One region of the Clostridium sp. AWRP genome, then DNA from elsewhere that is predicted to be linked to it. Evidence: riboswitches for the same ligand, from Rfam matches in the RefSeq annotation. Region 1 holds a riboswitch; the other holds the start of a gene.
What was found. A riboswitch is a leader RNA that binds a small molecule or an ion and turns the genes downstream of it on or off. The one in region 1 is predicted to bind cobalamin.

Region 1 (11,240 bases):
AGATTTTGCATATGTTTCAAGTCCTATAATTATAACAACAGTAAGAATACCTTCTATAATTGCCAGTGGACCTTGTGTTGGTGCAAATACTCCAAGGAACTTAAATACAGATGCTAGAACACCACCATTTTGAGAAGGATATGCAAGTGCAAGCTGAAAACTGGTTACACAATAAGTGAATACATCACCAATTGACGCTGCCAAAAAAATACCTACATTTTTATTAACTTTCATCTTCTGGCATAATTTATAGATTCCATAAGAAACTAGTGGACCCGCAATAGCCATAGAAAAAGTATTAGCACCAAGAGTAGTAAGTCCTCCATGAGCAAGTAGAATTGCCTGGAAAATCAGACAAATGATACCTAGTATAGCTACTGCGGTTGGTCCAAATAAAATTGCAGCAAGTCCTGTACCAGTCATATGTGAACAACTTCCTGTTACTGATGGAATTTTTAAAGATGAGAGTACGAAAATAAATGCACCTGCCATAGCAATAATGGTCATGGACTTACGGTTTTTAGATAATGTTTTCTTAATTGACAAGTAACCTGCTATTAAGAATGGTAAGGAAATAGCACCCCACATAATACAAAATTTTGGTGGAAGATATCCTTCCATGATGTGCATTGCATTTGCTACTGGAGTTACTCCAAAAATTAACGCAAAAGCTGCTGCTATAGTAATAATTTTCTTTTCTTTTTGATCCATTTTACTTTCCCCCTTATGTTGTTTTTAATTTATGATAATCTAAGTTAACACACCTAGAAAAGATGTCTGCTTTTCAAGTATTTTCTTTAATTCTTCTGTGCTCTTCGGATAAGTTTTCGTATCTTGCATCAAATGTTTTTTTACAAGCAGCTCATAAACCTCCAGCATAGTTGGCTGTTTTAAATTCGCCTGCTTTAAAATTGACCTATTTTTAAAAATTTCTAATGGTGTTCCATCTGCAATAATTTTACCATCACAGAATACAATAGCTCTTTCGGCCCATCTGTATACAAAATCTACATCATGAGTAGAAATAAGCATGGTCTTTCCTTCTAATGAAAGTTTTGCTAAAACTTCTTCTAACATCATAGCATTTAAAGGGTCCAGTGCTGCCGTAGGTTCATCAAAAATAACAATTTCTGATTTCATAGCAATAATATCTGCAATGGTTACACGTTTCTTTTCACCGCCGCTCAAATAATGAGGAGGTCGATCTTTGAAGTCAGAAATATTCATATATGCCAGAGCCTCTTCAATCCTCTTTTTTACTTCTTCCTTTGGGAGCTTTAAATTCATGGGGCCAAATCCAACTTCCGCCATAACCGTAGATGCAATAATTTGATTATCCGCATCCTGGAATACAATTCCAATATTTTTTCTGAGTTCTTTTAAGTTTTTTTTATTAACTACCGTATCACGATAAATAATTTTTCCATGTTCTGGTGTAAATACGCCATTAATATTTAAGAAAAATGTAGATTTGCCAGATCCATTGGATCCAATAACAGCAATCTTCTCACCTTCATGGATATCCACATTTATTCCATTTAATGCAGGCTTTCCATTGCCATAGGTATAGTACAAATTCTCAACCTTTAATATTGTTTTTCCCATAATAGCTCCTCTCTATTTTGTAAAGCCCCAGAGTAAAACTAAAAAAATTATGAATACTACTGCTGTGACAATTTGTATTGTTTCTACTTTTTTATCTTCTTCATAAAATATAAGCTCTCCATCATAACATCTAGCTTCCATAGCATCATAGTAAGAGCTTGCTTTTTTCAATGAAGTAACCAGCATATTGCTTCCAATGTTTCCAAATGTATAACAGGAAGTTTTAAAATCACAGTATCCCTGACGGGACTCTGCAGAGTTTTTCATTTTAGAATACACATCCATTAAAATAAAAATATAACGATAAATGATATTCATCAGTTCTACAATAAGCTTTGGAACATGTACCTTTCTAAGCACACATATAATCTCAGATGATGGAGTTGATAGTGCCATCATTTGCAGTGCACTGACAGCTGCGAAAACCTTTAGAATTAAAAACACAGCTTTCTTAATACTTACCTGGGAAGTAAATACATAGCAGAAACCAAGACACAGATTATACTGCCCTATAGGGTGTGTTGAAAAATCAATAGCAATAGTAAAAGTCCCAAGAAGAATAAATACTATCGGAATAGTCATTACTGACAAGTATTCATGTGCTGGAAGTTCTCCCTTTTCAATAGTTATATAGGCCATCGCAATAATCACCACAGCAGATACATATGGATTGTCCAATACAATACAAAGAACCAATATCAAAACAGAAACACATACCTTAAAGCTAGGATTCCAATGCCTAATTTTAGAGTTATAAGCATAAAAATCAATTGAAAATCCTTCGCCATGTTTATGCCCCATTCTATGATGATGATGTGTACTATTCTCATAAGTGTTGCCATGCCCTTTTCCCATTTTCAAGAAAAATACGAACATCAAAAATGCGATACCTAAAATAACAATTTTGCTCATTTTACACCTCCTTTAAACTTTTCGTAGAACACTCCAATTTTCTTTTAGCTTGATTAATTTAAAAATTTGTAATCAAATAAAGCCTGCAGCAACCTGCAGGCTAATATAGCATACCATTAAACTTACATAATGTTAGCAGTATTTATTGATAAAAATCAGCAATAAAACATATAACTATTATGTAAACAAATATTACTACACACTTCCTACCGAAGCTGTCGTTAATTATTCTAAGGCAGGTCTCCTGACTCGTAGATCAATTTACTCTCTAAACTTCCCAGCATATGCCAGTGTTCACTAGATTTCATCCCTACTCACAGTAACGGTGGCTGTAAAGGTTTCTGACCTTTTTCCCTATTCTCTTCATAATTGAAGCACCTTAAAATATCAATATTTAATTAATATTCAAAATACATTTATATTATACATATTATATATATTATTGTCAAATATTTCGTATAATTTTCAGAGAATTTGAGTTTTTCAAATTTATTATCTCAATATATTGGGATTTTTCTATTTGAATAGATTAAAAAAACTGCTGTTGCACACCATTGCAACAGCAGCATTAAAGGGATTAGATATGTTTAAGTTAACACCAATATATAAAAAGGGACTTCTTTTAGAAGTCCCTAATTAACACATTATATAGCTACATCCATTTTATAACAGCATAGCCTAAAAAATTACCAATGCATTAATCTTTCCCTCCGAAAGATCATTTCAAAAGTACAGGCAGGTCTCCTGACTATAGGATCATCCTCTTTAATTCCTTCCCAGAATACTCCAGTGGAAATTTAAAATCGTCACCCAATACAGTAGCGGGGGCTGTGATGGAATTTCACCATTTTCCCTTTTAATTACCTACGTAAACCACATACTTTATTATTTGATTATGTTTACATTATATACTTACATCATTCATTTGTCAAGTAAAATGCATTAAATATTTTAATTATAAAAAAATTCTGTAATATTCCAAATACTATTTAAACAAATAAAAACATCTATATTGATTTTCTCACAATTTCTCTTTTATGTCAAGTATAATCTTTAATGTGCTATTATAGTAAACATGCTGCATCTTGAGCATCGATATATTGCTCTAACTCTCCAATAGAACTTGCAACAAGCTCATAGACAAGATATTCAGGTTTTATAAAATCCAGTAACTTTTTTACACAAGTATCTGTAAAGGGCTTATGGCTGTCTATATTGAAAACATGCATATACATTTCTTCACTCATTGGAGGTAACGTAAACTCTTTTTCCCTTGTGCTATTTATTTTTTCCATTACGTATTCACCTGATAATGAACAATTAAGATGTATACCCTTTATTAATTTTTTCAATTCCCCTAAATTTTTTACAATATTCATTATATATTCAATTCCCTGCTTTTCATTTTTAAGATGTAAATTTGTATTCATTAAATGTGATGTATCTAATACAAATCCTTTATTTGAATAATTAACTTTATCTAATAACCTATATGCATTTTCATAACTTAACATGGTAAATCCAGGCCACCACTCATTTTCAAATAGTAATTTTATGTTTGTATCCATACCTTTAAAAACTTCATTTATTAGATTGCTAGCAGCATCTATAATTTCTTCATCAGTATACGTAAAATCATAATTGAAAACATGCCTTTCTTGTACGTGAGCCACATGAAGAACGGCATATTCTGCACCGATCTTATCGGCCATTCTAATCTCTTTTCTATAATGCTCTATCATAACCTCCCTATTAGTACCACCATAATATTTTTCAACAACGTCCAAACTTCTGAATTGTTTTAAAAGTTCCTGTGTATTATTATTCCAAAAATCTAGCCATGTAGGATAATACTTTAAATGGACACCTTTAACAAGATTACATGGAATAATATTTTCATCTAACCCTATGGGATGTAAAAGCTCAATACCATTCATTTTATGTTTTTTTAAAAAGTTTATGATATTACTTTTATTACAATGAAATCTTTCAACATCATAATTATATGTAGATAAATTCATTAACTTTAGCATTTTTTACATCTCCTATTTACTTTTAGTATTTTCGTTTACTACACAAATTTTTACAGAGGCATTGGTACCCAATGTAAGCTGACTTTTTAATTTTTTAGAATTGTTAAATACAATTTTTACAGGTATTTTTTCAACTTTTCTGTTATGCTTTCCGTCAGTTGAATATGCTGTGGGATTTATCGCATCTTCTGTCATTTCACCTATAGATTTTATTTTTCCTTGAAATTTTTGTGAACCATATTCATCTATAGTTATTTGAACAGGTTGTCCAACCTTTAATCTTCTTATTTTTGTTTCGTCTATCTTGGCAGTAACATAAAAATTTTCAGAATCTGCTAAAAGTGCTGTAGTTTTTCCTGGAGATAAAACTTCCCCCGCATTTGCTTCTTTTTTTACAACAATACCGTCAATAGGTGATTTTATCAAAGACTGGTCTATGCTAGAATCCGGGAGATTATCCATATCCTGACGTGCCAATATTTCATCTTTGCTAACTAAATCTCCTTCGTTTACATTAAATTGTAGTACTTTTCCTTGAATTTGTGAACCTACTTTAATCACATCTGCAGTAACCTTTGCATCATCAGTAAATACATAATACACGTGTTCATATACATAATAGGAAACCCAACCAATAAACATTATTAAAACTGCTGCTAATATTCCTATAACTAATTTTTTACGATTTTTAACTGTATTAATGACTATACCAAGTTTCATATTAACCCACCTTTTTCATTATTTCAATCCAACTTCTGCAAACATACCTGGTTTTAAGCCCTTATTTTTACTATCAAAAGTTATTTTCACAAGTACATTTGAGCTTTGGGTATCCACCTTTGAATTTATAACAGCTATTTTCCCCTTAAATTCATCTTCTTCGGATAGATCAGGCACTTTTACATTTACACTTTGTCCAACTTGAATCTGGTTTAAAATATTTGTCGGCACATATGCATTTACGTACAACTTACTATTATCTACTATAGAAATAAGTTTTTTCCCTGGAATAACCATATCCCCTACATTCACATTTTTAGAACTTACCATACCTGAGATAGGAGCTGTAATAGTAGCATCTTTTAAAGAAGTTTGGGAATTCTTTAATTCTGCCTGAGCTTGAATCAATTGAGACTGATATTGGCTAACATCTGCTGTATTTAAAGGATTTTTTTGTGCATTATTTAAATTTGACTGCGCCGTACTTACAGCTGATTGAGCTTGATCAACTCTGCTTTGGAGATCAGAAGTATCTAATTTTATAATCATATCTCCTGAACTTACTTTTTTACCTAATTCAGTTGATATTTCTGAAACTCTTCCAGAAATATTGGACGTTACATCTACACTATTATCTGTAGTAATTTTACCCGCCATTATAAAAACATCCTGCTTATTTATCACACTTATACTAGAAGATTTAATGTCTTTTGTACTTTTAATAGTACTACACCCACTTAAACCTATCACTAAAATTAAACAAAATAAAATAGATTTTTTCATTTGGAGCCTCCCACAAATTATATTATTTCCAATTGTCTGAGTAACCATCATGTATGCCATCTTGAAGGTATTTCCAAACTACTATATCCCCAGTATGATATATCCACTGTCCACTGCCAACATTTGGTTTCACAAATTTGTTTTGACCTTTTTTTCTAACATAATAGCACCAACCAGATAGTCTTCCTGCTTTTTTTTCATAAAGACCATTTATAGCTGCAAAGTATATAGTGGAAACAGATCCGGTACACTTATAATTTATCTTAGCCTCATCTAAAAGTTTTTCCGTTATATACCCTACTGTTTGTCCATCCATATTATTTACATCTTTTCTTAAAAATACATTATTTCTATGTACTGTATCAATAAATTGAAAGGAATTATTTTCTTCTGGATCTCCTTGTTTAACAGTTATCTTTTCATTAGAATTTTTACTACTTGAATCTTTGTTACTTTTTTGCTTATTGTCAGAACTTGATGAAGATTTATTACCTATTTCTTGAGAAGTTGATTGCTTATTCATAAGGCTCTCACTATAAAGCCTTTCAGCCTTTATAGCAAATGTAAACATAATTGCACAAATAACAAAAGCCACTGCAGCTATAATATACTTTTTCTTTTTATCCACATCTATCATCCCCTTAATATATTTTATTATTATCCTAGACCTAATAAAAATATCTGCCAGGGAATCCACTGTCCCTGGCTAAATAAATAGTATAAAGCAATTTACTTGAATCTATATATGCATTTTCCTGATTGCCCCTTAAACATTCTATACGCTTCAAGTGCTTGAACCGCTTGTTCTGTTGCCATTCCATTATAGCCTGTTCCTTTTACATGACAGAATCCACCGCCTTCAACTTCATAACTTAAAATTGAGTCTATAGGTGTTTTCCCATTTTTAGTAAATGCCTTACTTGTTGGATCTATACCATTTGCACAAAGAGCTATTACAACTTGAGAAGCACTTTCACTGTTAGCTGTACCCCAAGATGAATATCCTCCATCACTAATCTGCTGAAGAGAAGAAAGTTTATCAAAAGCTTTATCTACTGCAGATTTTACATCTGGTTCATTAGTATAAGGTGCAAGAGATATAAGCGCCATAGCTGTCATATCAGGATCTGCAGTAACACCTCCATAAGACCACCCACCATCAATTGTTCTTTCAGCTAATATTTCTTTAACTAAACTAGGCCTACTGTTTACAGCATTTGATGGTATAGTAAAGTTTCCAGAATCAAGTGCTATAAGTGCAAATACATAAGCGTTTATACCTTGATCTGCCAATTCCTTATTATTATAAATTTTCTCTATAAAATTAAACCCATCAAAATTTGTAGGATCTTGTCCTATAGCCATAAGTGCCAGGGTAATTCTTTCATAGTCTGTAGGTTGATGTAGCATTGATTTATAATTCTTTTTAAGATTAGTCAAATAGCTTTCTGGAACTGTTTTACCATATTCTGACACTCCTAAAGCTTGCCACTCACCTTCCACTCCTTCTGAAAGTATTTTATTTATAGCTGAATCCAAAGCAGCATCTACAGTTGAAGAAGTTCCCTTAGATATTCCTTCAAGCTCGTCCAAAATTGAGTCCGGCACTACTGCAGTACTTCCTAAAGCTGTAAGCACTACATTACCTGACATATTAGATTTTATAAAATTTGAAGTATTGGCAGCAACACTTTTATAAACCAGTACCATAGGTGCAGATTTTTGTGCTGCAAGAGCTGAACCTGAAAGTGCATCTGCAAATTCATTTCCACTAGGTCCATCTCCTTCTGCTATATATACATGACTAAACTTAAGATCTGATTTAAAATTCTTAAGTATAGCAAGATTTGTTTCAAATCTTGTAGCCCCTCCTAATCTCTCTGCATTTGGCAATACACTTTTTACACTGTCTCCTATAGAAGCAGTTCCACCCACTACATAAGTCTTTTTTACATTGTTATTTTTTATATAATTACTTACTTCACTTGAAAGATTATCACTTCCAGACAAAAGTATTGGCATACCTTTACTTGCAGCTATAGGCGCTATAGAAAGACTATCCGCATAACCATTTCCTGAGGCAACTACAATACTATCTGCATTACCAACTTTTTGGGCTATCTTCACTGAAGTTTCATATCTATTTGTTCCTCCAAGTCTTTGTATATCACTTATTCCAAGACTTTTTAATTGAGCTACTATATTTTCAGATAACGAAGCTGCTCCTCCAATTAAAAATACCTGAGTTGCTTTAAGTCTTTTTATTTCACTCATAATGTTATCACTTAATGCATTCTGTCCTGAAAGAATTATTGGTGCATTAAGCTTCTTAGCAAGAGGTGCTGCACAAAGAGCATCTGCATAACCATACCCTTGTGCTAGAACAACTGTATTAGCACCATTCGGCCATCCATTTTGACTTATTTTAAGTGACGTTTCAATTCTATTACTTCCATAGATTCTATCCTTAACTATAGTTCCACTGGTAGAATCTTTTGAAGCATCTGCCATTGTAGTTACTTCAAAACCAGACATTGCAACACTTAATGTACACAAAAATACAACTAATTTACTAACAACTTTTTTCATATTTTTCCCTCCAAAATTATTTATTAAAAACTACTTTTCCCCCAATCACCTTCATAACCATCGTGAATTCCATCTGCAAGATACCTCCAAACTATTACATCGCCACTGTGCCATGTCCATTGTCCACTTCCTACATTAGGTTTATGAAATGCATTGTCGCCTTTTTTCCTCATATAGTAGCACCATCCAGAAAGTTTTCCTGCTTTTTTCTCTTCAAGTCCATTTATAGCTGCAAAATATATTGTAGATACAGAACCAGTACACCTATAATTTATTTTGGCATTATCTAAAATTCTTTCTGTTATATATCCTACATTTTGTCCTTCCATACTACTATCCACATCTTTTGCAAGTATCATTTTATTTCCATGGACTGTATCAATAATTTGAAAAGTGCACTTACTCTTAGGATCTTTAGCTGTAACTTTTACGATACCATCTGAAGTAACAGTAGAAGGATTAGTTGAATTTTTAGATTTAGTATCTTTATTAATTTTATTAGTGGATTTTGCTTGCTCTTTTTGTGAGGCTATTTGTTTATTTGTAATAACATTTGAGTATATTTTATTTGCCTTAAGTCCTAAAATAAATAGTCCTACAAAGATGATAAAGGCCACTATTGCTACAGCATATTTTTTTTTGCTGCCCTTTATATTCATAATTTATGTCCTCCTTATATTATTTTATATAACTTATAATAAGCTTTCTCTTATAACGTTGAAATACAGGCAAAAAACTGCCATAAAATATTATTGAAAATATAAAGGAACTCCCTCCATGAAGTACATCAAAAGTCAGTCCAGATACATATCCTCCTATAAACGTCCAAAAATTTAACGGTTTTATAAATCCAATTACATATTGGAGATCCATAATCCAATCAAACATAAATCCAAATAAGAAACACACTACTGAAAATTTAAAGGCAGATACCTTTTTTCCTCTTTTGCCCCAAAAGCCTGCTATAATTCCTACAAGTCCCCAAGAAAACATTTGCCATGGGGTCCATGGCCCCTGCCCAAAAAATATATTTGACAAAAATGCTGTAGTACTCCCAACCAAAAATCCTTCGTAAGGTCCAAATACAAAACCGGTCAATGCAACAAGAAACGTAACAGGCTTTACATTTGGTATGGGAGCAAAAGCTATCCTTCCAACAGTAGCAAAAGCACTTAATGTAGCTATAATAGCTATTTCCTTCGTACCTGCATTGCTCTTTTCAAAATAAAAATAACTCATAAATAATATAACAAATACACCTATCATACACATAGATGAAACACCAGTTTGAAAATCACTTTTTACTGTAAGTGCCATAAGCACTACAATTATAATAGCAGTAATTATAATTATTAATTTCTTCATACTACACACCTTCTAAGTGCATCTTCTAATGTAAATATATTTTTATCTTTATCTCTAAGCAGTTTATTAATTGATGTGGTATAAAATATTCCATCTCCAAGCACTTTTTCCTTACTACCATCTGCTACAATACTTCCATTAAACATAATCATATACCTTCTACAAAATTTGCTGGCAAAATCCGTATCATGGGTTACAAGTATAATAGTAGTACCCTTTTCATTTAAATTCTGAAGCAATTTCCCTAACTTATCCTTAAGCTCACCTTCAAGTCCTCGTGTAGGTTCATCTAATAAAATTATTTCAGGACGTAAAACAAGTATACTTGCTATTGCTACTCTCTGACGCTGACCACCGCTTAAATCTCTAGGGTTCTTCTCTCTCAATTCATATATTTCAAGTTCCCTTAACACATTTTCAATTGTATCTTCATCATATATGCCATAATTATCCATAGTGAATTTAATCTCTTCGTAAACACTATCTTTTGATAAATAGTCATTTGGATTTTGGGATACATATCCTACGTGATGTGCCACTTCTCTTATATTCATTTTTTTTACATTTTTATCATAAAGCTTTATTGTGCCTTCATAATCCTTAAGTCCCATTATGCATTTTAAAAGAGTACTCTTTCCTGCACCATTAGCTCCCATTATACTTATGAATTCTCCATTTTTTATCTCAAAATTTAAATTTTCTAATACTTCCTTATTATCATATTTACAATTTAATTTTTTTGTAAATAATATAACGGATTCATTTGTTTCTTTGTCAGCTGCCTTTTCTTCATTTTTCAAACTGAAGTCAGTATTTAAAATTTTTACCCGGGCATCTTTGAAATCTTTAGGCATACTTTTAAAATTATTTTTTTTAAAAAATTTAAGATAATCTGGCATAAACATAAACTGCCTTTCATCACAGTTATAATAAAAATCCTTTTTATCATCAAACAATTTTAATTTTCCATCATTCATAATAGCTATAGAATCTACAGTATCAAACCATCTATTTACTCTTTGTTCTATAACTATAACCGTTATTCCAAGTTCTTCGTTTATTTTTTTAACCAAATTAAGCATTTCTTCTGCAGATGATGGATCAAGCTGTGAAGTAGGCTCATCCAAAATTATACATCTTGGCATATATACAAGTGCAGAAGCCACTGCTACTTTTTGCTTTTCTCCTCCAGATAGGGAAGTTACATCTCTATTAGCTAAATGAAGTATTCCA
Region 2 (11,240 bases), 980 kb from region 1:
ACATATCTATAGAACTATCTCCATAGGAAGTAAGATTCTGTACGGATTTTAAAACAGAAGAAGCTTTATTTGTGGATTCAATAAGTTCAGCTGCTGTAGAATTCAAGTTTTTTCTTACCTGTCCGTTGTATTCATTGCTTTCATCTATTAATTGCTGATTTAAATTTGCAGTGTCATTTGTTACTGAATTAATCAAATCTTTATTTATTTCATTTGAACTTTCAAACTGGCTTTCAATATTGCTTATTTTGCTTTTCTCTGTATTTAGTGAATTTCTAGTATTTTTTAATAAATTTATAAGGCTTGATATATTGTCATCGTTCTTAAAATTATTAAATTTTTCAAGAATGTTAATGGTGGAGTTGATTTTATTGTATAAGATATTTATCTCATAATTAATTTTAGTTACAGTGGTATTTATATTTGAGTACTTCGAATTTGAGGCTGCTGAATTAAGATTTAATATCAAATTTTGAATTCTATACATATCAGTTTTTGAGGTATTTAAATTAATTTCAATGTCATCAAAGGTATTATTCATAGAAGACTGAAGGAATAGTACAGATGAGCTGTTGGTTTCATTACTATTTTCTAAAGTAGATATTCTTGAATTTATCATAGGAATACCTGATTTAATCTCAGAAAGCGTCGAATTCAAATCATTTGAATCATCGCTTATGCCTTCAAGGACATCTGTTATAATATTCATATTGTCACTTAATTTTATTATTTCATCCTTCAAATTTATAATGTTTTGTTCATCATTTTCTGCATTTTTACCAAGAACGTTCAAAGAAGAAAATATAGTTTGATTTACTGTATATATAAAGCTTGATTTTATCTGTTCTGCCAGTGTGTTTCTAGCTGCATCAGTTATTTTAAGAGCTACAGGACTATTCTTTGTATTCACTTTATAAATGATTTGAGTTTTTTTAGGAGCATCTGATGTTATGCTTGTAATATTTTTTGAAAAATCTTCTGGAATTTTTATCATGGCATAGTATGTACCATCTATAATACCCATATCCGCATTTTTAGCATTTACAAACTTCCACCCTATTTTATGGTTATTTTTTAATTTTTCTACAATCTTATTTCCTGCATTTAAATTTTTCCATTTCAAGTTCGTACCCTTGTCCTCGTTAACTATGGCAACAGGAATGCTGCTTGTATTTCCATAAGGATCCCAACATGCTTTTATATTGACCCATGCATAGAGAGAGGGAAGAATACATACACCTGCAACAATCAACATTGTCATTTTATTTTTAAAAATACTTCTCATATCTGTTTTAAAAATTTTTATAATAGTTCTTATCATATATGAATCCTCCTATTGTAAATATATATACTAAACACATGGAAAAATTATTTTAAGTAATGAAATTACATAGTAGTTAAATATTAACTGACCAGTCAGCATTATTGAAACATTTTTTTTAATATATGTCAATAACTTATTTATATGTTATTCTTTATTTATTAGTAAAATTGTGCAAGAATATATTTGAGGTGAAACGTGTCATGTTTTCGGAACTGAAGATAAATAAAGAGAGGCTTGTATATATACAGCTAAAAGATTATATTAAAGATATGATACTGAAAGGTATGCTTAGAAGTGGAGAAAAACTTCCTTCCACAAGAGAGATGGCTTCAATGTTAAAAATAAGTAGAAATAGTGTAATGTATGCTTATGAATTTTTGCAAGATGAAGGATTTGTATACATGAAAAAAGGAAGGGGTACCTTTGTATCGGATGTAAAAGTAGATTTTCAGGAAAAGTGGAGTATAGATTGGGAAGACAAAGTAAATCAATATGGCAAACTTTCTGAAAGATTAGATATAGTAAAACATGAAGCAAAATGGGAAAAAGGAATGATATCCTTTAAAAGTATAGCCCCTGATGAAAAACTTTTTAATGTAGATGAATTTAAAAAAGCTTTTTTAAATCGTATGTCTATAGAAGGAGAAAAAGTGTTGAATTATGGATATGCTAAAGGTTATAGACCCCTTATTCAATATTTGCTTAAATATATGGAAAGTAAAGGAGTTTGTACAAAGGAAAAGGATATACTCATAACAAATGGATTTACAGAAGGATTTGATTTAATATTATCTTGCCTTACAGACAGGGGAGACAAGATACTGTGTGAAAATCCAACTCATAATACTGCAATTAAAATTATGAAACTACATGGACTCAATATAACTGGAGTAAAAGTTGAAAAAGATGGAGTATGTTTAAAAGATCTTAGTAAAGAGCTGAAAAAAAATAAATTTAGAATATCATATTTTATTCCATCCTATCAAAATCCTACAGGTATTGTCATGCCTCCTGAAAATAGGGTGAAATTATATAATATACTTAAAAGTTATAATGTTCCTATAATTGAAGATGGATTTAATGAAGAACTTAGGTATTCAGGAACACATGTAGCACCTATAGCTGCGTTTAGCGGCAGTGGAAATAGTATCCTATATATAGGAAGCTTTTCAAAGGTGTTGTTTCCTGGAATAAGGATAGGATGGATACTTGCGGATAAAGTGCTTATAAACTATTTAGAGAGTTGTAAAAGAGCTAGAAATATTCACACTTCTTCTTTAGATCAGGCAATTTTTTATGATTACTTAAATCAGGGAAATTTTGAAAAGTACATAAAGAAAGCTCGAAGAGTATATAAGGAAAAATATGAATTCACCTTAAAATGTGCAAGAGAGTATATTCCTTGTGAAGATATATTTGGTGAGGGTGGAATGCATATATTTATAAAGCTAAAGAATATAAGTTCCAGAAAGCTTTTAGAAAGATGCTGTAAGAGAGGAGTAATATTTACTCCTGGTGATGTATTTTATGTAAATGATGAGGGATATGATACCTTTAGGCTTGGATTTTCAAGAGTAAGTGAAGAAGATATTAAAAAGGGAATTATGATAATAGGTCAGGAGACCAAAAAAATAGGAGGATGGGATTGATGAAAAAAATATCGGAAAAAACACTGTATAAAGGAAAGTGGATTCAATTACAGGAAATAACTTATAAGGGAAAAAATAATGAGGACTTAAAGTGGGAAAGAATAAAAAGAACCAATACTACAAATACAGTAGTAATAATTAGCAAGCTTGTACCATCTAATAAGTATATATTTATCAAACAATATAGACCTGCTATAGATAAATACGTTATTGGATTTCCAGCAGGCCTTGTTGAAGGGGATAATATAGTCGAAAATGCACTACGAGAGTTGGAGGAGGAAACTGGATATAAGGGAGAAGTAAAATCAATGAGTCCTTTGCTTTATTCAAATCCTGCACTTTTAACAGATAAAGTTACATTAGCAAGGGTTGATATATATGAAGATTTAATTGAAAATCAAATTCCTATACAGAAATTGGAGCCAGAGGAAGATATACAGGTAATTGCACTTCACAGAGAACAACTTAAAGATTTTTTAATTAAGGAACAGAAAAGTGGAACTGCCATAGGAATGGGTGTATGGTATGTTTTTTATGGATTAAGCTAACAAGAATATTTTTTATTTAATTGAATAATAATCGTTAGTATGATATATTTTTAACAAGGAAGTGAGAAAATTAAAAAATTAGAATTGAAGGTGTAATTTATGGAGGATTGGCTTTTTAAAAAAGATGAATACGTTCCCGAAGAGGATAAAGATAAATTTATAGATAAAAGTATATTTTCTATATTACATCTATTATCCCTTATTAAAAGAAACAATAAAGTAAATAATAGCTTTATGTACAATTTAAATCCTATGTTAAAACTTTCCTTTACTATTTTAAATATATTATTTTTATCATTGTCTAAAAATTTTACTTATGTAATGCTTGTAGATGTTTATTTTCTACTAATTTTAAGTTTTTTGGATGTTCAAGATATAAAAAAAATACTCCTTTTAAGCATTTCTATTCCATTTTTTACATTTATAATGCTCATACCTTCTATATTTATGGGGAACATTAGAAATAGTGAAATGCTTTTACTAAAAGTAGTTGGTACTATAATTTCAATAAATGTTTTATCTTATACAACTAAATGGCATGACATAACTAAGGCGCTAAAGATGTTTTTTATACCGGACATATTTATTTTGGTATTTGACATAACTTTAAAATACATTTATATATTAGGTGAATTTTCTTTGGACATGTTTTATGCACTAAAGCTTAGATCTATAGGAAAAAATAGTAAAAAATATTCTTCTATTTCAAAGATAATTGGAAGTTTATTTTTAAAATCAAAAGAAATGGGAGATGAAATGTATTGTGCTATGGAATGCAGGGGATTTACAGGAGAGTATGTGTCTCACAAAAAATTTAAATTTAAGTTTTTTGATCTAATATATTTAATAGTTAATGTACTTATCATAACTATGTATTTTTACATATCTAGGGTGGGATTAAGATGATAAAAATTGAGGACGCTTTTTTTAAATATAAAGATAATGAAGTATTAAAAGATATAAATGTAACTATAGAACGAGGAGAATCCATAGCACTTATAGGTGCAAATGGAAGCGGTAAGTCTACCTTCTTAAAATTATTAAATGGAGTGGTATTTCCCACAAAGGGAAATTACTATTTTGATGATGTGAAAATATGCAAAAATGAATTGGAAAAAGGTAATTTCTCAAAGAAGTTTCATAAAAAAGTTGGATTTGTATTCCAAAACTCCGATGCACAACTTTTTTGCTCTAGCGTATACGAGGAAATTGCTTTTGGACCAAGGCAAATGGGAATGGATGAAGATGAAGTAAATAAAAGGGTAAATGACTGTCTAGAACTTTTAAATGTGAAAGATTTAGAAAACAGGGAGCCCTATAACATAAGTGGCGGAGAAAAGAAGAGAGTGGCTATAGCTGCTGTACTTGCTCTCAATCCTGAAGTCCTGGTTTTAGATGAACCTATGAGTGGGATAGACCCTAAGGGAAAGAAATTCTTAAATGATCTTTTTATCAAATTAAATAAAGCAGGGAAAACCATAATATGTTCAACACATGATTTTGAATATGTTAATGGACTTTTTAAACGAGTTCTCGTATTTTCTGAAGATCATAATATAATAAGGGACGACTCTTACAACAACGTAATGGAAGATAGTGAGTTTTTAGTAAAATATAATATCAAATAATGTTATTAACTGTAATACTTTAGAATTACATGAAATTTTTATTTATTTTATGTAATATATTGGATATTTAAAGTTGACATAAAACTATAATTATAATAAACTTAGAGTATAAATTGAATAGAAGACTCAGGTGCCTTTATAGGTGAAAAGGGAATGCGGTTAAACTCCGCAGCAGCCCCCGCTACTGTATTTGATGATGAACTTTAGTTACCACTCTTAAAAGAGGAAGGTTAAAGTAAATATGAATCATAAGCCAGGAGACCTGCCTGATTGTCATTATGCTTTCGGAGGGAGAGAAACTTTTAGTGTGGTTAACCTCAGCTTAAGTTGAGGTTTTTATGTTAAAGGCAGTTAGCTTTCTAAGGCTTACTGCCTTTTGGCTTTGATATAGATATGTGTGTATTAATTAAAAGTAAACTTTTTATTATATTTAGGAAGTTTTGGAAGGAGTATTTGTTATGGCAAAAATTATGATTCAGGGAACAGGTTCTTCTGTAGGAAAAAGTATAATTGTTTCAGCCCTTTGTAGAATATTTAAACAAGATGGTTATTCAGTATGTCCTTTTAAATCTCAAAATATGTCATTAAATTCTTATATAACATTAGATGGCAAAGAAATGGGACGGGCTCAGGTACTTCAGGCTTATGCAGCTGGATTGCAGCCGGAAGCATATATGAACCCTATATTGTTAAAACCAACTTCAGATAAAAAATGTCAAATTATAGTTAACGGAAAAGTGTATGGCAACAGCACTGCTATGCAGTATCATAATTTGAAGCTGGAATTTAGGGATATGCTTAAAGAACACTTTGAAAAGATGGAGAAGAAATTTGACATAATAGTAATGGAAGGTGCAGGAAGTCCTGCAGAAATAAATTTAAGAGATAGAGACATTGTGAATATGGGTATGGCAGAATCAGTAGATGCACCAGTACTTTTAGCAGGAGACATAGACAAAGGAGGAGTATTTGCATCCATTGCAGGAACAATGCTGCTTTTTACAGAAGATGAGAAAAAAAGAGTAAAGGGTACTATAATAAATAAATTTAGAGGAGACAAAGATATACTGGAGCCCGGACTTAAGATGCTTGAGGATATAGTAAAGGTACCTTGCCTTGGTGTTATACCTCATTTTAGATTGGCTCTTGAGGATGAAGATGGAGCTGTAGAATTTAATAAAAAAGTTACAGCACCTATTGACATAGCTGTAATAAAGCTGCCTCATATATCTAATTTTACAGATTTAGATGCACTTAAAAGTGAAGAAGACGTTTCCGTAAGATTTATAACATCTGTAGAAGAGTTTGGAAATCCGGACTTAGTAATTATTCCAGGAAGTAAAAATACTATAGAAGATTTACTTAAAATTAGACAGTGCGGCCTTGAAAAACGTATAAAAGAATATAGTAAAACTGGACTTGTCATAGGACTGTGCGGTGGATATCAAATGCTTGGTAAAGTTATAGAAGATCCTTATGGAGTGGAGACAGATGTAGGAAAAGTAGAAGGCATAGGGCTTTTAGACATAGAAACTATATTTGAAAAAGAAAAAGTTACAACCAGAGTAAATGCAAAAAGCGAAATTGACTTCCCAATGAAAAGGGATAGTGAATCATTAACTAATAGAAGATTGGATGTATATGGATATGAAATACATATGGGAATATGTAAGTATGGAAAAGATGCAAGACCATTATTTAATATAACTGATAAAAATGGTGAAAAGGTTGACACAGAAGATGGTGCCATAAATATGTCAGGGAATGTAATTGGATCTTATATACATGGAGTTTTTGATGGAATTGACTTTAGGGAATTCATTGTAAATAAGATAAGAGAAAATAAAGGATTAGGATATAAAAAATCAAAAGCATATGAAAATCTCAGAGAAGGGGAATTGGATAAGTTAGCAAGCATAGTGAGAAAGAATTTAGATATAGACAAGATATATAGTATTATGGGCATTAAAAGATAATAATTAATATTAGAAAAGAGGGGTTAAATTTGTCCAGTTCTTTTGTATTTATGAATTTAATAGATATTGTGATAGCAGTTGTAATTGATTGGATAATTGGAGATCCCTATTGGTTTCCCCATCCCGTTATATATATAGGAAAACTTATATCTTATTTAGATAAAAAGGGAAGAAAACTTTGTAAAAAGAATGAGAGCTTAAGGGCCTTTGGTGGTTTGATAGTTTTTCTAGTAGCAATGGTTAGTTTTATTGTGCCTTTTGCAGTGCTAATGCTTTTTAGAAAAAATTTTATTTTATACAACATATTAAATATACTTATTATTTGGACGACTATTTCTGCTAAATGCCTTGCTATAGAGGCAAAGAAAGTATACTATGCCCTTAAAAAAGGCGATATTGCAGATGCAAGGACAAAGCTTTCCTATATAGTTGGAAGAGATACGTCTGCTTTAACCAGTCAGGAAATAATAAGGGCAGATGTGGAAACTGTGGCGGAAAATACCTCCGATGGAGTAATAGCACCACTTATATATGCAGCTATTTTTGGAGCACCACTTGCTATGCTCTATAAGGGGATAAATACCATGGACTCCATGCTTGGGTATATGAATGAAAAGTATAGGTACATAGGATTTTTTCCTGCAAAGGTAGATGACGTATTTAATTTTATACCTTCTAGAATTACAGGGGGACTTATGTGTATATCAGCTTTTGTAGTAAAGGGAAATCCTTTTAAGTGTTTTAAAATAATGATAAGGGACAGGAAAAACCACAAGAGTCCAAATTGTGCTTATCCTGAGGCAGCAGCAGCTGGGGCTATGAGAATACAGCTTGGTGGTACAAATGTTTATTTTGGCCAAGTAGTTTATAAGCCTACTATAGGGGATAAACTTATGGAACTAAGTTTCAAACATATAGGACAGTGCATAATAATTATGTATTTTACGGAAATACTTTTTATGATTTTATGTGGAATAGTTATAATTGGATTACCCAGAGCGTAATTTAGAAAATCAATTATATAGGGATGTGTTATTATGGAACATGGTGGAGATATATATACAGAGGGACTTTTAAAGGGAAGAAAGCTTTTGGATTTCAGTTCAAATATAAATCCACTAGGAGTACCTTTAAGTTTCAAAGAAAATATAGATAAAGCATTAAAAGATGTAGAAAAGTATCCTGATGTGGAGTATAGACAACTTAAAAATTCAATAAAAGAGTATATAAATTTCTCTTTAAATTACTTCTATATTGAAGAAGAAAAAATATCAAGCAGCATTGAAGATACAAACATTGTATTAGGTAATGGAGCTGCAGAAATAATAGATCTTGTAATCAGTTCTTTTAAAAGCATTTGCATTGTAGTACCTTCTTTTATAGAATATGAAAAAAATGCAGCAAAATGGAACTGCCAAATAATACATTCACATTTAAAAGAAAATATGGAGTATGATTATAAAGATATCAGACAAAAAATAACAAAGTCAGAAGCATTAATTATTGGTAATCCAAATAATCCAAATGGCGGCGTAATAGATAAAGAGAAGTTTAAAGAAATACTTGATTACTGTGAGGAAAATCATAAAACTATAATTATAGATGAAGCTTTTGTGGAGTTTACAGGAAAAAGAGGATGTTCTTTTTTAAGGGAAGCCCACAAATATAAATGTATATTTTTAATCAGAGCTCTTACGAAATTTTTTGCACTGCCGGGAATAAGAATGGGATATGGACTTTGTAAAAATCAAAATTTAATAAAAAGTATAAAATCAAAACAAAATCCATGGAACATAAACTCTTTTGCAGAAACAGCAGCTGAGAATGTTTTTAAAGATAAGAAATACATAGAAGAGTCCATTTGTTGGATAGAAAAAGAGAGAAGATTTATGTTAGATGAGTTAAAAGAAATACCTTTGTTTGAAAAAGTGTATGATAGTTACAGTAATTTTGTATTATGTAAAATGAAATATGAAGATTGTCAGAAGCTATATGATAGGTGTTTAAAAGAAGATGTTCTCATAAGAAGATGCAGTAATTTTAAGGAACTTGATAGTAAATTTATAAGATTAGCGGTAAAAGATAGGTGCAGAAATGAAAGAATACTACAAGTGTTAAAAAAAATAAGTAAAGATGTAACTACTTAAGCTTTAAGGGGAGAAGGAGAGATGAAGGTAAACAATTTAGAAAATAATAATATGCTTGTGTCGCTGCTATCTCCTAAAATAAAAGTAATTATATTAGGTGGAGGACATGCAGCTTACATTAAATCAAAAACCTTTTCAAAAAAAGGATGTCAGGTTTATATATTGTCTAAAAAGTTTATGGATGATTTTGAAAATATAGTTGGCCTCTCTAATGTAAATATAATTAATGCAGAGTATGAAAAGAAGTATATAGAAGACAAGCACCTTGTAGTAATAGCTACAGATGATGTGAAAGTAAACTACAGTATAGCAGAGGATTGCAGAAAGTTATGTAAGATATATATAGATGCAACTAAGCCTGAAAATGGAAATTGCATTACACCCTGCCAGAGAAATACTAAAAATATTTCAATTGGGATAAATACAAAAGGAGTATCACCTGTAACTTCTGTATTTATTGCAAATAAGCTGGTAGATTATATAAAGGACTATGATGAATTTGTAGAATTTACTTCTCATATAAGAAACAGCATTTGCAGTATAGATGATAAGAAAAAAATTATGAAGTTTATATGTACAGATGATTTTTACTTCTTTTATAAAAAGGGAAAGGCCCTAGATGTAATAAATATGTTTTTTACAATAGCAAATTTAAGGATAACACAGGATGGTGATAACATTTGAATTTTAAAATTGCAACTAGAAAGAGCAAATTAGCCCAGACTCAAACTGAAATAGTAATGGATATACTGGAAAAAGATTATAATGCAAAGTGTGAAAAAGTGCTTATAGAGACAATGGGAGATAAGAGACTTGACATAGCCTTAAATAAAATAGGTGGAAAAGGTCTTTTTTTAAAGGAAATTGAACTGGCACTTCTCAAAGATGAAGCAGATGCAGCAGTTCATAGTATGAAAGATGTACCTTTTGATGTTCCGGAAGATTTTGAAATAGCTGCTATTATGCAGAGAGAAGATGTAAGAGATGCCTTTGTATCTAAAGATAAAGTACCTTTTAATGAACTTCCTAAAGGAGCTAAAATTGGGACAAGCAGCAACAGAAGAGCAGAGCAGTTAAAGATATTAAGGCCGGATATAGAGATAGCTCCTATAAGGGGAAATATACAGACTAGAATAAGTAAAATAGAAAGTCAAAACTTAGATGGCATAGTTTTGGCAGCTGCAGGAATTAAAAGATCCCACTTAGATGAACTAGTTACTGAGTATTTTAAAGTGGAAGATATGGTACCTGCAATTGGACAAGGAGCCCTTGGCATAGAAACAAAAAGAGACAGTAAAAATAGGAGCTTTTTCAGTAAATTAGACGATGAAAATACAAGAATTTGTGTAGAAGCTGAAAGAAGCTTTATGAGGACATTAAATGGAGATTGCCATTCAACTATAGGTGCCTATGCAAAAATAGATAAAGATACTATAAATATTATGGGAATGTTTATGGTAGGAAATAAACTTATAAAAAAGGATGTAACAGGGAACAAGGAAGATTATATGGTTTTAGGTGAAAAACTTGCAAAAATGATATTGAAAGCTTAAGGAGGATACTATGGGTAAAGTTTATCTTATTGGTGCAGGACCTGGAGATGAGGAACTTATAACTTTAAAGGCAGTGAGAAAACTAAGTGAATGTACTGCAGTTATGTATGACAGATTGGCAGGACCTGGAATTCTAAAATATGTAAATGAAGACTGTGAAATATATTACTGTGGTAAGGAACCAGGATGCCATTATAAAAATCAAGATGAAATAAATAACATGTTAGTTGAACTTGCTAAAAAGGGACATGTAGTAGGAAGAATTAAAGGCGGAGATCCCTATGTATTTGGAAGAGGAGGGGAAGAAGCTCTTGCTCTTTTAAAAGAAAATATAGAGTTTGAGGTTATACCTGGAATCACTTCTCCAATTTCAGCCTTAAATTATGCAGGAATACCTGTAACTCATAGAAAGGTA

Region 2: another riboswitch for cobalamin. It lies ahead of DMR38_RS16010 (cobyric acid synthase); the one in region 1 lies ahead of cbiQ (cobalt ECF transporter T component CbiQ).

The regions. Positions count from the first base shown of each region.
Region 1 covers NZ_CP029758.2:2,484,461-2,495,700, forward strand. Annotated here, with positions in the region: gene DMR38_RS11475 (energy-coupling factor ABC transporter permease) at 1-711, opposite strand, end outside; gene DMR38_RS11480 (energy-coupling factor ABC transporter ATP-binding protein) at 751-1,605, opposite strand; gene cbiQ (cobalt ECF transporter T component CbiQ) at 1,618-2,460, opposite strand; cobalamin riboswitch at 2,734-2,914, opposite strand; cobalamin riboswitch at 3,234-3,410, opposite strand; gene DMR38_RS11490 (TIM barrel protein) at 3,582-4,550, opposite strand; gene DMR38_RS11495 (efflux RND transporter periplasmic adaptor subunit) at 4,563-5,270, opposite strand; gene DMR38_RS11500 (efflux RND transporter periplasmic adaptor subunit) at 5,289-6,053, opposite strand; gene DMR38_RS11505 (DUF4430 domain-containing protein) at 6,076-6,690, opposite strand; gene DMR38_RS11510 (cell wall-binding repeat-containing protein) at 6,783-8,642, opposite strand; gene DMR38_RS11515 (DUF4430 domain-containing protein) at 8,666-9,301, opposite strand; gene DMR38_RS11520 (ECF transporter S component) at 9,321-10,007, opposite strand; gene DMR38_RS11525 (ABC transporter ATP-binding protein) at 10,004-11,240, opposite strand, start outside.
Region 2 covers NZ_CP029758.2:3,463,017-3,474,256, reverse strand. Annotated here, with positions in the region: gene DMR38_RS16035 (YhgE/Pip domain-containing protein) at 1-1,321, opposite strand, end outside; gene DMR38_RS16030 (PLP-dependent aminotransferase family protein) at 1,525-2,973, shown strand; gene DMR38_RS16025 (NUDIX hydrolase) at 2,973-3,521, shown strand; gene DMR38_RS16020 (energy-coupling factor transporter transmembrane component T) at 3,621-4,427, shown strand; gene DMR38_RS16015 (ABC transporter ATP-binding protein) at 4,424-5,149, shown strand; cobalamin riboswitch at 5,261-5,434, shown strand; gene DMR38_RS16010 (cobyric acid synthase) at 5,608-7,125, shown strand; gene cbiB (adenosylcobinamide-phosphate synthase CbiB) at 7,176-8,129, shown strand; gene DMR38_RS16000 (histidinol-phosphate transaminase) at 8,163-9,272, shown strand; gene DMR38_RS15995 (NAD(P)-dependent oxidoreductase) at 9,294-9,956, shown strand; gene hemC (hydroxymethylbilane synthase) at 9,953-10,825, shown strand; gene cobA (uroporphyrinogen-III C-methyltransferase) at 10,836-11,240, shown strand, end outside.